DNA from 3 places in the Xenorhabdus poinarii G6 genome. Region 1 is predicted to be linked to each of the others. Evidence: predicted binding sites of a transcription regulator. Region 1 holds the regulator's gene; each other region holds the start of a gene.

Region 1 (5,854 bases):
TTATTTTATTCTTGGGTATCTTCTTTAGTTATTTCAGCTATGTCTAGGGTGATATGCCATTAATATAAATAACGGGCGGAGATCCGCCCGTTAATGTTTTGTTTTCGATGATCAGTGCCTGCCATGATCAGCTTAATAGTGTGATTGCTGATCTTGTGTGACCTGTACAGGTTCATTTTGTTCTGCTGGCATACTGACACTTTCAATCGTCAGACGAATCTCAGGTGACATCAGCTCGCTTAATACATGATAAAGCTCCTGAGCACTGGTAGTGATCATGTCACCGCTGTCTTGAATGTAACCTTCTTCGCGTAACGTATTAACCGAACAGGCAAAGACTGCCTTGTCAAAAAATTCCGGGGCATTGATACCATGCAGGACAGACAGACGTTGTGCCAGCATTCGGCTCTCTTTTTCCAGTACACCACGGCTAATTTCAGGGGTGGCATTCAACAAAGAAAGCGTAATGGCATAACGTTGCAGCGTTTCTCTGATACCTGCCGCCAGTAATTGCAGTGGACGAATACGTGCCGGATTCAGCACCAGCATTTCTTGCTCTTTGTGACAGATAAGGCATTGGCGTGCCAGTTCATCAACCAGAGTATTGACGACACCGGGGAGCATTTCTTGATTGTAACGCATGAAAAGCTCTTGCTTGATCAGCGGATAAATCAGTGCGACCTGTCTGAGTAATTCACTGCGGCTAATGCGGCGGTGATGCATAACAATACTGGTAATTAAGGATGGCAGGATCAGTAAGTGTTGGATATTGTTGCGATAATAAGTCATCAATACCGCGCTTTCGCGTGGCAGGATAATAATATCCCCCAGACTGTCTTTTTCGACTTCAAACTTATTCATCAACAAAGCAGAATCTAACAATTCTTCCGCGCTTTTATTCGGCACAGTGATATCGTGTGTGTAAGGCACATGACGCAGTAATTGCAGATAACAATCTAACTGCTCAATAAGCTGTTCACGAGTCAGTGCTCGCTGACGTGATGATAACAAGGCTGTGGTGCATAAATTGATCGCATTGGCTGCAGCCGCATTATTGATGTTGACCATAATATTGCCAGCCAGCTTACTGACCGTTGGCGCCAGCCAAGTTGGACGTTGGGGGTCGATTGGGTCAATAGCGTCACGCCACTCCGGCACATTCTGGTTCAGATACTGTACCAACGGGATCGGCTCACCAAAATTCACGTAACCCTGCCCCAGATTACGTAATTTGCGCAGCCCACGAACCATCTGGAAAAACCCTTCTTTTTCTTTGGTTGCACCACGCAGTTCTTTGGCATATGTTGCCACTTCCATCACATGCTCATAACCGATATAGATCGGCACGATGGTGATTGGCCGTGATTCTCCCCGCAGCATCGCCTGTAATGTCATGGAGAGAGTGCCCGTTTTGGGATCAAGCAGGCGACCAGTACGAGAACGTCCCCCTTCGACAAAATATTCAACCGAATAACCACGGGTAAACAACTCACCAAGATATTCACGGAAGATTGTCGAATAAAGTTTACTGCCTTTAAATGTTCGGCGGATAAAGAACGCACCGAGACGACGGAATATCGGGCCTGCGGGCCAGAAATTCAGGTTAATGCCCGCCGCAATATGCGGTGGAACCAGCCCCTGGTGATAAAGCACATAAGAGAGCAAAAGGTAGTCCATATGGCTGCGGTGGCAGGGGACGTAAACCAGTTCATGGCCATCTTGTGCTAATTGACGAACCCGTTCAGCGTTATGAACATGAATGCCCTGATACAAACGGTTCCATGTCCAACTTAAAACCCGGTCGGTCAAACGTACGGTTTCATAGGAGAAGTCCGCAGCAATCTCTTCCAGCATATTGATGGCATGTTGTTTTGCCTTTTCGGGCGTGATTTTTTTGCTGCGCGCTTCATCAGCAATGGCTTTTTCTATCGCCTTTGAAGTCAGTAGCTTGTTGAACAGATCTTGTCTGGCAGGCAAACGTGGGCCAACCGCCGCAAGACGCTGGCGGGAGTAGTGTATTCGTGCAACACGGGCAAGTTTATTGGCGATAATATTATCCGTCCCATGCTCATCAGCCATCCGGCGTAAAGATACAGGGGTGGAGAATCGCACAAAACTATCTCGTCCAAGCCACAGGATTGCAAAAAACTTCTGTACGCCATTGAGCAAACGGAGTTGCGGAGCGGTATTGCCTTCTTGTCCCTCGCGTCCGGGAGAACGACCAAACATGACGGAAACCGGCACCATCTGGATATTTAAATCAGGATTATTACGATGTAAATCCAGATAGGCGTGAAAAATTTTCACTGACTCATGCTTTGGCGCATAACAACGGAACACTCGTGGGCCGTTATCGATAAAGACACAGCTTGGAAGTTGTGTATCGCCAATTTCCAAAGGATCTAACGGATCCGGCAGATCTTGCGCCAGACATTGTTGACGCAGGGTCAATAAGTCTGTTTTTGAATGGTACGGCAGCACATATAAAATAGGGCGGGTCGTATCAAGACGCAGCTCCGCAATGGGATCCGTAGGGATAAGTTTACTTTTTACTAAAAATTTTAGTGGCAAATTCAATAAGTTATAATATATTTTACGCCAACCTGACATAACTGCTTTAAGCCTCTTGTTAGCAATGCGTCGCAAGGATACCAGAAACAGATTTTGAGATCTGTGGAAATAAGACAATAATAAAGGCTAAAAGTTATCTAACCAGACAATTATTAAACTCACTGAAGATGATTTTTTATGGCCAATCAATCAACAGGTTTTATCCGCATCATTAAAGCAATTGAATATTCAGCAAAAGGAATCAAGGCGGCATGGAAAAATGAAGCTGCATTTCGGCAGGAAACGATCGTTGCCCTGCTTGCAATCATCATTACATTCTCTTTAGATTTTGGCTTACTTGAGCGACTCCTTCTTATTGGTTCTGTTGTGCTGGTGGTCATTGTTGAAATCCTCAACAGTGCGATAGAAGCGGTGGTGGATCGTATCGGCAGTGAATATCATGAATTATCAGGTCGGGCGAAAGATATGGGATCAGCGGCTGTCTTGCTCACCATATTTTTAGCGCTGTTTACTTGGGGAATGATCTTTTGGTCACATTTTTTGTGCTGAAGTGGTCTGTTTTTTTCATCAAAACAGGTTAATTAGTTGCTTTTACATGCTGACGGTTCCCAATTTGAATTTACCTGTATATACTCACAGTTTGGCTGTATAAACAAACAGGGGGCGAAATGAAAGCATTAACTGCCAGGCAGCAGCAAGTTTATAACTTGGTGCGTGACCATATTTCGCAAACGGGTATGCCACCAACACGCGCTGAAATTGCAGCACGTCTTGGTTTTCGTTCACCTAACGCAGCAGAAGAGCATTTAAAAGCACTTGCGCGTAAAGGGGTGATAGAGATTATCTCTGGGGCATCCAGAGGTATCCGTTTGCTTCTCGAAGAAGAAGATGCAGGGGCGAGGTTACCGCTGATAGGTCGTGTTGCTGCCGGGGAACCATTGCTGGCGCAGGAACATATCGAAAGTCACTATAAGGTTGATCCTGAACTCTTCAAACCGAGCGCTGATTTTCTGCTGCGTGTAAGCGGAATGTCTATGAAAGACGTTGGTATTATGGATGGCGATTTACTGGCCGTGCATAAAACACAGGATGTGCATAATGGACAAATTATCGTGGCGCGCATTGAAGATGAAGTCACAGTAAAACGCTTTAAGCAAACAGGAAACAAAATTGAATTGATTGCTGAGAATCAGGAATTTCAACCAATTGTTGTGGACTTGAGCGAACAGAGTTTCACTATTGAAGGGTTGGCAGTAGGCATTATTCGTAACGGGGATTGGTTCTGACTGTAAAATCGGATACTGTATTTTGCCATTTTGGGGCGGTCATCTTTGCCAGTACCCGTTAAACGTGGGTTTAGCGGGACTTAAAAATAGGTGCTCATTGCTATGACCGCCTGATTATTTCACCCGGCCTCAAGCATTTTTTATTTCTTTTTCTTCTCTTCAACCGAATGATTGTGCTGACATGTATCGTGCGCCGTGCAAGATTCAATCTCATCACAGGAAGAACATATACCATGGACTTCTATCACACTATTTCGCAAATGAAACCCTGTCCCTTGAGCTAACTGCTGGATAGCCGATTCAATGTCTTTTGCCTCTTTTTCGGTCACTGAACGACACACTTCACAGATAAACATGGCCGAAGTGTGGCAGGGTTCTTCAAAATGATGGCAAAGCACATAACTGTTTGTGGATTCTATTTTGTGGATAAAACCTTGTTCCAGCAAAAACTCTAATCCACGATAAACGGTAGGGGGTTTAGCCTGTGGCTCTACTTCACGTAACAGATCCAGCAAGTCATAAGCACTTATTGCCCCAGGCTGCTCTGTCATTAAGCGAAGTATTTCAAGGCGTTGAGGTGTTAAACGTACCCCTCTTGACAGGCAGATTGTTTCAGCCTGAGCCAGTAACTTTTTTGGATTGATCGTTTTCATTACATCTCTCACACTGACATGACGCTAACAGCTTTAATATTATCATGTTTTCGGGGAGGAGAGAGGTGGGAGAGCAAACAATATACTGCCGTGTTTGGTTGGGTATTGGGGACATTTTTCTATGCTATAGTAGACCACATTTTATACCCACGGCTCTCCAGAAGTGCTGAAAGGGTGTGGTTAATTTAAAAACATTTGAAATATCTTGAAATGCAAGAACATAAAGAAGTTAAAACTCCCTTTGAAATCAACGGGAAAACCCATACATTCAAACCCTCCCGCTTTTCTGTTGCGCCGATGCTGGACTGGACTGACCGTCATTGCCGTTACTTCCATCGCTTATTAAGCAAGGAAGCGCTTCTTTACACGGAAATGGTCACAACGGGGGCGATTATTCATGGTAAAGGGGATTATCTGGCGTATAACGAGCAAGAGCATCCAGTGGCATTGCAATTAGGGGGAAGTGATCCTCAGGCATTGGCGCAATGTGCCAGAATGGCACAGACGCGGGATTACGATGAAATCAATTTGAATGTCGGTTGCCCTTCTGATCGGGTGCAGAATGGTCGCTTTGGCGCCTGTCTGATGGGCGAAGCCACACTGGTAGCCGACTGTGTTAAAGCAATGCAGGACGTGGTGGATATTCCTGTCACGGTGAAAACCCGGATTGGCATTGATGAACAGGATAGTTACGCGTTTTTGTGTGATTTCATTGATACCGTCGTGAAAAACAGCGATTGCGATAATTTTATTATCCATGCACGCAAAGCGTGGCTGTCGGGTTTAAGCCCAAAAGAAAACCGTGAAATTCCCCCTTTGGATTACCCGCGGGTTTATCAATTGAAAAAAGATTTTCCGCAACTCACCCTTTCTATTAACGGTGGTATTAAATCGCTGGAAGAAGCGAAACAACATTTACAACACATCGATGGTGTGATGATTGGGCGAGAAGCTTACCAAAATCCCTCTATTCTAGCGCATGTGGATCGTGAGCTTTTTGATCACACCGTTCCTGTGACCAATACTGTTGACGCGGTTAAGTCCCTCTATCCTTATATCGAACAGGAATTATCTCAAGGCACTTATTTGGGCCATATTACTCGCCATATTTTAGGAGTCTTTCAGGGAATACCGGGGGCACGTCAATGGCGTCGTCATTTAAGTGAGAACGCCCATAAACCAGGCGCTGATATTATGGTTGTCGAGAAAGCCCTGGAAATGGTGAAAGAGCGGATGTAATCCGCTCAGGTGTTTTGTTAATCAAGTCTTTTGGCGTATTCGGAAAATAGGGTTGACGATGTTGCTAATTCCATCCGAGGCAGCTGAGGTATTGTTGATAGTCCA
Region 2 (5,854 bases), 1.5 Mb from region 1:
CTGCTGCTAGAGTATTTGCCCTTAAAACCCTTTGATGCACATAGTGCTTATCTTTTTGGTCAGCATCTTGCAAAACTGCATCAATGGAGTGAGCAACCTAAATTTGGTTTTGATTTTGATAACATGCTAGCAACCACCATACAGCCTAATGGGTGGCAAAAACGCTGGAGTCATTTCTATGCCGAAAAACGCGTCGGATGGCAATTACAACTTGCCGCTGATAAGGGCATGATATTTGGTAATATTAGCCAAATTGTCCAAATAATCACTGAAAAATTACATAACCACCACCCCCAACCTTCTCTCCTTCATGGTGATCTGTGGCCCACGAACTGTGCCTCATTGGGCGATAATTGCGCCGTCACTTTTGATCCTGCTTGTTATTGGGGTGATCGTGAATGTGATCTGGCGATGCTGCCGTTTTACCCGGAGCTTCCCTTGCAAATATTTGATGGCTACCAGAATATCTGGCCATTACCCCAAGGTTTCCTTGAGCGCCAACCTATCTATCAACTCTATTATTTATTGAATAAATGTCATCTTTTCGGCGGTGATAATTTTATTTTTGTACAAAATACGATCGATAAACTTTTATCTGAATAAACATAAAAAAAATTTATCAATATCATTTTCATGAACTCAAAATTCTTTTTATTCACCCTCTAAGGTCATCATTCTTTTTAAGAAGATGGGTCTTTTCATCCTTTCCATTTCTTCTTTTTACTATCATCGATAACGAGATTTAATTGACCGGGATTGTTACAATCAAACCTCGTTAATCATTATCACCTCGCGGAGAGATATGAAATGTCATTTCGTTTACCGATAGAAGCCGCTATCTTTGATATGGATGGTTTGCTGATTGATTCTGAGCCTTACTGGGAACAAGGCGAAAAAAAGGTATTCAGTGAACTAGGGTTAGATTTGAATCTGGCCACAACACTGCCTGATACATTGGGGTTACGAATCGATCATGTTGTTGAATTATGGTATCAAGCCTCCCCCTGGCAAGGCATTTCCAAAAGGGAAACCGAGCAACGCATCATTGATTACGTCGTCCAATCCGTTAAAGAAAGCCGTCCTTTGTTACCAGGAGTAGAATATGCTTTAAATCTCTGCCGCGAACGTGGGTTGAAAATTGGTCTGGCCTCAGCTTCACCTTATGAGATGCTCGAACAAGTCCTTGAATTATTTAACCTACGGCATTACTTTGATGTTGTTGTTTCTGCTGCACAGTTACCTTACAGCAAACCTCATCCCGAAGTTTATTTGCTGGCAGCTAACCAACTTGGGGTCAAGCCAATTCATTGCCTCACATTGGAAGACTCATTTAACGGTATGATCGCCACCAAAGCGGCGCGAATGCGCTCAATTGTGGTTCCTTCGGCGAATCATTTCAATGATCCTCGTTGGTCATTAGCTGATATCAAACTGAATTCATTGGAAAAATTAACAATAGAAAATATTACGTGATAACCGCGCACTGCCATTACCTCATATCTGTTTCCCTGTAATGGCAGGGCAAATGAGACGGCCTGTTTGTTTGATATGGCACAGATCGATTGACTCATCACATGAAAATAAAGATTTTTCTTATTTACCCTCTATCATCCTGAGACAAAACCCTCTATACTGCCTTACTGTATGTATAAACAGCAATCAACATAAATTAATAGAAACAGTTAACATAAATAGTTATGACAGCAGAAGGACATCTTCTTTTTTCCGTTGCCAGCCTTGTATTGGCTCACCAGCTAGAAATCACGCCAGAAATAGCACAGGGAGACTGGTTGCACATGCTTCCCGGTGTACTTCTGGCTTCATTGTTACCCGATATTGATCACCCAAGCTCAACATTAGGTCGATTATTTCGCTTTATCTCCATTCCCATTGCACGATTATGTGGGCATCGTGGATTTACGCATAGTTTGTTAGCGCTACTCGTGGGGGTTACTCTATTCCAGACTGAAATACCTTCTGATTGGCCTATTCCGACTGACTTTATCCATGCCATGATTATCGGTTACATCAGCCATCTTATTGCTGATATGCTGACACCTGCCGGTATTCCACTGTTATGGCCCCTGAAAATGCGTTTTCGTATTCCTGTTCTCAGAGGTAAAGAACGCAAAAAAGCGGAACGCTTTATTGCAGTATTAGTCGTCGTGATCGCGATCATTCTTCCACAACATATCAATTTTTCATTTACTCACTATTTAGACAAAACACCGTTTGACAAAATACAGTTTGATAAATTTAATATTGATAAATTACAGCATTTCTACAAATAGTTCACTCACCCGCGTCCAACACGCTAGCATAACCCCATGTTTAAATGGGGTTATCTAAAAAATATAAATATTTTTTAAAATTATTTGCTAAACCCTAAAAGAAATCTTTTAAATCACTTAGATAGTGACAGTCAACTTAACAAAAAAAGACAAAATACATGAGCATTTATAATCAATTAAGCTGACTAGTAAAAAATAATTATATTAAATTCCATTTAATTATAAGTAAGAAACTTCTTATACTGATAACATTCTCCTTTCAGCATTTCATGATATGTAATCGTTAAATTTCAAATTGAAATACAGCTTACAAATCATCAGATTGGGTCAAGAGCAAAGAGTACCTTCTCATCCCCAAAGCGCTTACATATCATCATATAAAAATAGATATTACATACACATATACTGATATCCATATATTGCGAGCTGCACGATACACCGCAACTCACGATATAAAAGGATAAATAAGTTTGGAGATTAGGGATGAATTTACCACTCATCATCAATGTGCTCATTTTTGTAGCACTACTTATATTATTAGCAAAATCGAGTTCAAATCAGTGGAGCTTGTCCAAAAAAGTTCTTGTAGCTCTGATTGTCGGTGTCGTTTTTGGGCTGGCACTAAACCTCATTTATGGAACAGACAACATTACCGTGAAAGAATCCATTAAATGGTTCAATATCGTCGGTAATGGTTATGTGCAACTACTACAAATGGTTATCATGCCATTGGTTTTTGCTTCTATCCTAAGCGCAGTTGCACGTTTACATAAAGCCTCTTCCTTAGGAAAAATCAGCTTTCTTACCATTGGTACTTTACTATTCACTACAGCCATTTCCGCTTTAGTGGGTATTGTCATCGCTAATTTGTTTGGTCTAAGTGCAACTGGTCTCATTCAAGGGACTCAAGAAACGGCTCGTTTATCTGCCATTGAAAGCAATTATATTGGTAAGGTTGCAGATATGGGTGTGCCTCAAATCATTCTTTCTTTCATTCCTAAAAATCCCTTTGCTGATCTGACAGGCGCACGCCCTACTTCTATTATTAGTGTTGTCATTTTTGCGACATTTTTAGGTATCGCCGCACTACAAATGCTTAAAGATGATCATGAACGTGGTGAGCGTGCGCTCATGGCTATTGATACTATGCAAGCCTGGGCAATGAAACTGGTCAGATTGGTTATGCGTCTCACGCCATACGGCATAATGGCTTTAATGACTAAAGTTGTTGCCAGTTCGAATCTCCATGATATTACCCAATTAGGTAATTTTGTTGTTGCTTCCTATATCGCTCTTGGTCTGATGTTTGTCGTACATGGCGGGCTTTTAGTATTCACAGGAATCAATCCCCTGAAATTCTTTAAAAAAGCAGGCCCGGTACTCACATTTGCATTTACCAGCCGTTCAAGTGCTGCGAGTATTCCCTTAAATGTTGAAACTCAAACTCGTCGCCTCGGTATACCAGAGTCCATCGCCAGCTTCTCTGCGTCTTTTGGTGCAACTATCGGACAAAATGGCTGTGCAGGTATTTATCCTGCGATGTTAGCGGTCATGGTTGCACCAACCGTTGGTATCAATCCTTTTGATCCGGTGTGGATTGCAACGCTTGTCGGAATTGTGACTATCAGTTCTGCGGGTGTTGCGGGCGTTGGCGGTGGGGCAACATTTGCAGCCTTAATTGTTTTGCCTGCTATGGGGCTACCTGTCACGTTAGTCGCACTGCTGATTTCTGTTGAACCGCTGATCGATATGGGGCGCACAGCACTCAATGTGAACGGTGCGATGACAGCAGGTGCAATCACCAGTCAGTTAATGGGAAAAACCAATAAGGAAATACTTGAGCAAAACGAAGAAGCCGCTCTCAATCAATTTTAATTCAAGTCCAATAAACCCGCCCGCTTTGACGATAAGGTTCAAAACAGGCGGGTTTATAAGTTACCCTCTTTTTCATGTTTCACCTTCAATTCCTTCTGATAAGCAATGGTCCACTACACTATATTTTCTCTATAGATCGTTAATAAAAGCGGATCAAAAAAGCCAAGGGTCATGATGAGCCTCGGCTTTGTATCTGACTAACAGAACAGTGAATTGCTTGTGTTATTTTTTTACTGACTAAGCAGAAAAGAGAGCATTTATTTTATATATTCACCGCTACGAAGCGCTTCGATACGCTTATCCAATGGAGGATGAGATAAGAATAATTCACTGAAACTCTTTGATTTACCATTAATACAAAATGCCATCATACGTCCCTCTTCCTGAGGCTCATAGCTGGTCTTAAGACGTTGCAACGCAGCAATCATCTTTTCGCGCCCAACCAACTTTGCTGATCCAGCGTCTGCATGAAACTCACGGTAACGAGAGAACCACATGGTAATAATACTGGCCAGAATACCAAATACGATCTCCAATACCATCGAAACCACCATGTAAACAATGGGGTTACCACTACTACCACTTTCTTTTTCATCATCGTTGCTGGAAAGGAAACTGGTTACCGCTTGTGCAATGATACGTGAGATGAGGATAACGAAGGTATTCACAATACCTTGCAGCAAGGTCATCGTCACCATGTCACCATTTGCAATGTGGCTAATTTCATGTGCAATGACGGCTTCAGCTTCATCACGGCTCATATTGTCCAGTAACCCTGTACTAACCGCAACCAGTGAAGCATTACGGCGTGCTCCGGTCGCAAATGCGTTAATATCCAGCGCATCATAGATAGCCACTTGTGGCATCGTAATACCAACCTGATCTGCCTGGCGACGTACCGTTTCCATTAACCAGGCCTCGGTTTCATTGGCAGGTTTTTCAATAACCTGACCACCAACAGAACGCAGAGCCATCCATTTCGATAGTAGTAAAGAAATGAATGAACCACCAAAACCAAATAGACCAGCCATAATTACGAGACCAGCCATACTTCTCTGCTGGATACCTGTAATTGAAAGTATGATTCCAAACAACACCATAACAGCGAGGTTTGTGAGAAGAAACAAGGCGATTCTCATCATATAAATTTGCTTCCTTTAATGTTCAAACTGCATAACGAAAAGTTAAGTTATGAAATGGGGATTCTCCCCATATTATTCAAGTTTTTTAAGATGTTAAGTGATAAAAACATCGTAACTTTACAAAACACAACCTGATAATATGCTAAAAAGGCCAGCTATCAAGCCAGCCTTTTTATCTATACGCGAATTCTAAAATTATTTCGCTACGGCTATTTCAGCAGGCTGGTGTGCCAAATCCAGTGCAATTTTAACAGATTCATCTAAGTAAGAATCTGGCCCTTTATAATCTTTAGGTAAATCATCAAGTGATTTTAACAACTTTTTGCCTTCGCGTTTAAAGCGTTCATTAATACGATTTAATCTCATTGTTTCGTATTCGTTATTTTCCTTCTCTCTTTGAGCATAGTTCAAAGAATAAACGCCGTTACGCTCTTTGATGGCCTTGTAGTAAGCAATATCTTGTTTGATATATTTAAACTCAGGATCATTGGCAATACGTTGATTATGCTGCTCAATCAAGAGAGGTGTTAACGCTGAAATCACGTT
Region 3 (5,854 bases), 970 kb from region 1:
TCCTCCTGCGTAAGCAATATCAGCATAATCCACGTTTTGAAAACGCACTCAACTATCTTGAAAGCTCCATTGAGCGTTTAAAAAATCCGCAAGGAATGGATAGCGAGATAATGGCATTTGATAATTTACTGAAAAATTTGCGTGCCATTGACGCTCAATTAGCCGGGATCAGTTCGGATCAATATCTGCTTTCACAACCTCTTCTTTCCTTACATGCGCTGCCAAAAGAGAAACAAGAAGACACACAATTATCCGAGGAAAATTTAACCGGCTGGCGTGATATTGGATTCAGAATCAAAAGTAACTTAACACCAAAATCGGTGCTGTTCCGCCACGCTATTCGCATGTCAGTCTTACTGTGTACTGGTTATGCCATTATTCAGTTATTTGATTTGCAGCGCGGGTATTGGATCTTGTTAACCAGTTTATTTGTCTGCCAGCCAAACTATAGTGCCACGCGTCGCCGCCTCGCTTTGCGTGTTATTGGTACATTGGCCGGCATTTTGATCGGCCTGCCTATTCTCTATTTTGTTCCTACTCTTGAAGGTCAGTTAGTATTAATTGTTATTTCCGGCATGTTATTTTTTGCCTTTCGTAATAGCCAATATGCACACGCAACGCTATTTATCACTTTGCTAGTATTACTGAGTTTCAATTTATTAGGGGAAGGCTTTGACGTCGCACTGCCTAGGATTATTGACACACTCATAGGCTGTGGTATTGCCTTGCTTGCTGTCAGTTTCATTTGGCCAGACTGGAAATTCCGTCAATTGCCGCAGGTAATGACCCGAACCATGAATGCCAATTACCGCTATTTCAGCGCGATCGTCACGCAATATCACCAAGGCAGAAATAACAGCCTGAATTATCGAATTGCCCGTCGTGATGCGCATAATTGTGATGCTGAATTGGCATCTGTGATCGCCAATATGGCATCAGATCCCAAAAATTACCGTCTTTCTCAAGACGCTGCTTTTCGTTTACTGTGCCTGAATCATACGATGCTAAGTTATATTTCTGCATTGGGCGCCCATCGCGAAAAGCTGAATGATCCCGCTATACTGGATATTCTTAATGATGTAATTTGCCATGTTGAAATAGCATTAAAACAAGGCCAGATTGACTCTGATACACAGCAAACCATGAAGAATGATTTAATTAGTAGAATCAATTTATTACCATCAGATAGTTATCATTCAGACAATAATAGCAAAGCCCAACTTGTGCTACAGCAAATAGGGTTATTGATAGCGCTATTACCCGAGTTAATGCGTTTAACAACACAAATTAACGAGCAAGAACCACACTGATACAATAAGTGACTAGGGGCTAAATACCCTTAGCGGTCAAGTTAAACTGTCAGCTCTAATCACGGCTAATACATATCAGGATCATATCAAGATGACTCACTATGATAGTTTTTCCAACGATACCATGAACGATAGTCGTTCAATCCGAGAATTCTTTTTTGAAAATCTGAACGCCTTATCTCAACATAGATATTGCCTGATACCTGAGTGGATATACCAAAGTACGGGGGAGTCTGTAAAATGTTAGCACTCAAACAAGTTACCCCACAATCTCCCCTATGGAATGCATTTCTTCATCTTTACGGCGAATATTTTCAGCGCCATTGGCCAAACGTTTTCGGAAACCAATCTGAAGATGCAATAGCGAAAGCACAGCATGTAGCACTTGAACAACGGCTCCAACAAGGTGATAGAGGGCTATTTTTGTTGTTGAATGCAGACCAATTAGCCGGATTGGCGAATGTGTATCTTGAGCGAGAAGAAGCCATCACGCTGAATATTGCTGAATTTTATATCAGGGATGAATACCAGCACCAAAAGTTGGGTTATGGTTTATGGCATGCCATGTTGCAGTGGGGGCGAAATCAGGGCGCAACACATGTCCATTTAGAAACCGATGTCGGTAAGGTGGCCAATCTTTTTTTGGTCAATCCCAAAAACTAACCGCTCATCAGGTCGGTGACCGGATACATTATACGAGTGTCATACCGCCTTTGAAGATACTCTGGATCAGACATGGGCAAATTGGACCTCTTGATCACCTTGATTATTGTCCTGAAGACCATATGACTGCCCTTGATGCTAACTCTATCAAACAAGCTGAAGAAATAGGAACACGGATATTAGGTGAATATCCATGGCAACGTGTTTACAGTTCTCCCCAACGCCAGGCACTGGAAACAGCCAAGGCTTTATTGGGTTCAACACATGAGTCTTGTTCAATACAAGAAGACAGTGCACTTTGTGAATTCTTTCCTGAAGAACTCATTGGCATGAAACTGGCTGATATTCCGCGCCGTTATGGTGAAGATTATACCCACCGCTTATTGCATACGCCTCTTGATACCCCTTTCAAAAACTCAGAACATGTACTCGATGTCGCTAACAGAATCAATCACTTTATCATGCAAATCGGTGATGAAATTTCAATGTCGCCCATGCGGATGATTATTTCCCATCAAAATCTGCACAATATCTTTGTAGCAAATTTGATGGCAAACAGCCTCAATTTTTCTGGTCGATTACACCTTCATAACCTGCATGGCAGTACTTTTTTATATTTTCCCCAAACGAAACAATTTCATATAGAAAATATAAATATCCCTTTATGAGAAAATAATATGTTAAAAAATAACCCATACATTATTTTTGACGCCGAGCCTTTCTGCTTTGGCCCAATATCCACCACATTAAATGTGGTGGAACAATTAAAATATCGAAATAAATTAAAACCAGAAACTAAATTTATTTTGTTAGGGATGCTTACCTCTTCAATACAAACGCTTACTCAATCAGTTTTATTGTTATCTAAGGAACACCGATTATCTATATTGATACTCGATAAAATATCATGCGTCATGAATGATCATCTGCATTCTGTTGAACCAGTTCACTGTGCCAGTTAATTAATTCGTCGCGTATATTTTCGGGTAATACTGCCACATGGCATCCTTCGATCGCCCCTGCCAAAGCAAGCAACACATTGACATTTGACTTTTTTCTATGCTGCTGGAGCTTAAGATAAGCTACTTTTGCCCCCAATATGCGTAATTCTTCTACTTTAGAAATACCCACTTTCCATAATTGTCTTTCTAAAGCGATACCCAAATTGGGAAGATCTTTAAGCCTGGGTGGCATTTTCAGCCGATCAAGCATTTCTTTCATTGCGTATTGATAGGCTAAATTTACATATTCAAACAACTGTTTTTGATCCTGCCAAAGCGATTCATTAACACGGTAATACCGTAAGAGTACCGGGATTCCCCTTTTTGAATAAATGAATTTCTCCATTCCTCTGGCCTTAAATAATACCTCGGCGTGACTGTTTCCTCGTAAATAAAGTTCCCCATCAGAACTGATAGCAAATAAAATGCCATCAATTAACAGCCCAATACCGCCAAATTGAGATTTTTTCTTAAGTCTCCCCAGTGAAGATACACCTTGTTGCAATTGGGCAAAACGAGCTCCGGATAAAAACATTTTTTATCACTCCATGAATCACTTTCCAACGTAATGTTTAATCACGCCTGCTATTAATGAAATAGATAACAAGAACAATTAATTAAAACCATACGCAATCTGTTTCCAACTGCCAATCGTTAAGTCAGAAAAATCCCAATTTCTGTAAATTTTTGCGAAGCGCTTTGAAAAAAAGAGACTTGCTTTTAATCAAATAGCGTTATACTGTATAAATATACAGGTTTGTTATGGTAAGGAAAATGATGAGCATTCAATCCACGTGGAAAAATCTCACTGAGAAAAAGACAACCGTTGCCAGCACAACAGTAAACGAACACAAAACAGACAAAGAAACGCTTGGGATGACCGCGAAAAGACGATCTTTTATGGAATCACCTCAATCCACTTCACACAGCGAAACTGGGATGGTCAGTGAGCTGCTCTACAGCGAACATCAATCGGTCATTAATCACATTCTGCTACCTTTATTGCGTCAGTCAGGACAAGAAGAGCGATGGCTGCTTTGGGTCAATCCCAATAAACGGTTAAGCCGTCAGTGGTTAATCAATGCCGGGCTTCCTCTGGATAAAATCATTCAATTAAATCAAATCCGCCCGACGGCTTCGATTGCGGCAATGGAAAAAGCGCTGGCAAGTGGCAATTACAGCATCATATTGGGCTGGTTACCCGAATTATCTGCATATCAATTAAATAGGCTGCAAATGGCTGCCCAACAAGGCACGACCCTCGGCTTTATCATGCGTCCACAAAATCGATTACATCGTTTGATTTCGCCACCTAATAAATTACACATTCACTCCAATTACTATCATTGACTTAAATTAGCATTGACTTAAATTAGAACTAATCTGGCTTTTTTATAAAAAAATGCGCTAGAGACTGATAACTATTATTGTTTGTAATGAAAATCAATATATTAATTTCGTAAATATTGTAAATATCTGTCAGTAATGTTCAGATCAATCAATTAGCACTTAAAATTTTTTGTGCCATAAGTCACACTGTACTTGTAACTTTTTAACTTCGTTGTAGACTTTAGACAGTTTAGAGCGTTGTGCTCACCAATCTTATATTTCAGAACATATCTTCTGGTGAAAGCACAATTACCTAACAGAACATTTTAACCAATGGCTAACAATAAGGCTTTTAAGGCCAATTGCCTATATTGGATGATAACGAGGCGTAAGATGAAGAAGACAGCTATCGCAGTAGCAGTGGCAGTGGCAGCTTTCGCAACTGCTGCTCAAGCAGCCCCAAAGGACAATACCTGGTATACCGGTGCTAAATTGGGTTGGTCGCAATACCATGACGTGAATTTCTACGGCAATGGTTATAATGACCAGATTGGTAACGGCCCTACCCGCAAAAACCAACCAGGTGTAGGTGCCTATGTCGGTTATCAAGCAAACCCCTATTTAGGCTTTGAACTGGGTTATGATTGGTTAGGACGCATGAATTACAACGGGAGTATCAACAATGGTTCTTTCCGTGCACAGGGCGTTCAGCTCACGACTAAGCTAAGCTATCCAGTACTGAGTGACCTGGATGTGTATACGCGTCTTGGTGGTATGATATGGCGTGCAGACTCCTCCGCCACTTACAACGCCAATACTGTAAATCAGTCCAGTCTGAAAAACCATGATACCGGTGTTTCTCCACTGGCGGCAGTTGGTGTTGAGTACGCTCTGACCAAAAATCTGGCAACCCGCCTTGATTATCAGTGGGTGAATAACATTGGTGATGCTAACAGTGTTGGCGCCCGCCCGGATAACGGTCTGCTGAGTGTCGGTGTCTCTTACCGCTTTGGTCAAGATGAAGTCGCCCCAATTGCAGCCCCCGTCGCGCCTCCCGTTGCACCAGCACCAACGCCTATCGTTGAAAACAAGAGCTTTACCCTGCGCTCCGATGTTCTGTTTAACTTCAACAAATCAACATTGAAAGCAGAAGGTCAACAGGAACTGGATAATCTGTACAATCAATTAGCCAAAATCGACCCAGAACAGGGTAAGGTGCTGGTTGTCGGCTACACTGACCGCATTGGCAGCCAAAATTACAACCTGCCTTTGTCTCAGAAGCGTGCTCAATCCGTTGTCGATTATTTGGTTGCTAAAGGCGTCCCAGCAAATAGCATCCAGGCAGAAGGCCGTGGTAAAGAGAACCCCGTCACTGGCTCAACCTGTGATAAAATTAAGGTTCGCTCTAAACTGATTGATTGCCTGGCACCAGATCGTCGTGTAATTATCAATATTCAGGGCGTTACTCAAGTGGTTACTCATCCACAAGCAGCTAAGTAATCGCGCCTTATCCATTAAAACCCCATGTAAAAATGGGGTTTTACGTTTTGG

Evidence for each region. Region 1 encodes LexA, which represses DNA repair genes until DNA is damaged. Its sites were predicted from a motif close to TNCTGTATGTACATACAGNA; they were not measured.
Region 2: a site for LexA is predicted at 1,639-1,658, ahead of XPG1_RS06905 (metal-dependent hydrolase). Genes of this name have one in related genera too.
Region 3: a site for LexA is predicted at 3,712-3,731, ahead of sulA (SOS-induced cell division inhibitor SulA). Genes of this name have one in related genera too.

Annotation. Positions count from the first base shown of each region.
Region 1 covers NZ_FO704551.1:3,029,271-3,035,124, reverse strand. The annotation lists gene ubiA (4-hydroxybenzoate octaprenyltransferase) at 1-47, shown strand, start outside; gene plsB (glycerol-3-phosphate 1-O-acyltransferase PlsB) at 133-2,610, opposite strand; gene XPG1_RS14040 (diacylglycerol kinase) at 2,749-3,120, shown strand; gene lexA (transcriptional repressor LexA) at 3,240-3,857, shown strand; gene zur (zinc uptake transcriptional repressor Zur) at 3,998-4,510, opposite strand; gene dusA (tRNA dihydrouridine(20/20a) synthase DusA) at 4,721-5,749, shown strand; gene XPG1_RS14020 (aminoglycoside nucleotidyltransferase ANT9) at 5,808-5,854, shown strand, end outside.
Region 2 covers NZ_FO704551.1:1,484,508-1,490,361, reverse strand. The annotation lists gene XPG1_RS06915 (fructosamine kinase family protein) at 1-603, shown strand, start outside; gene hxpB (hexitol phosphatase HxpB) at 808-1,473, shown strand; gene XPG1_RS06905 (metal-dependent hydrolase) at 1,698-2,291, shown strand; gene XPG1_RS06900 (L-cystine transporter) at 2,775-4,166, shown strand; gene htpX (protease HtpX) at 4,424-5,308, opposite strand; gene prc (carboxy terminal-processing peptidase) at 5,504-5,854, opposite strand, start outside.
Region 3 covers NZ_FO704551.1:2,059,966-2,065,819, forward strand. The annotation lists gene yccS (YccS family putative transporter) at 1-1,310, shown strand, start outside; gene XPG1_RS09615 (GNAT family N-acetyltransferase) at 1,551-1,973, shown strand; gene XPG1_RS17080 (histidine phosphatase family protein) at 2,024-2,641, shown strand; gene XPG1_RS09620 (TfoX/Sxy family DNA transformation protein) at 2,886-3,509, opposite strand; gene sulA (SOS-induced cell division inhibitor SulA) at 3,749-4,324, shown strand; gene ompA (porin OmpA) at 4,697-5,803, shown strand.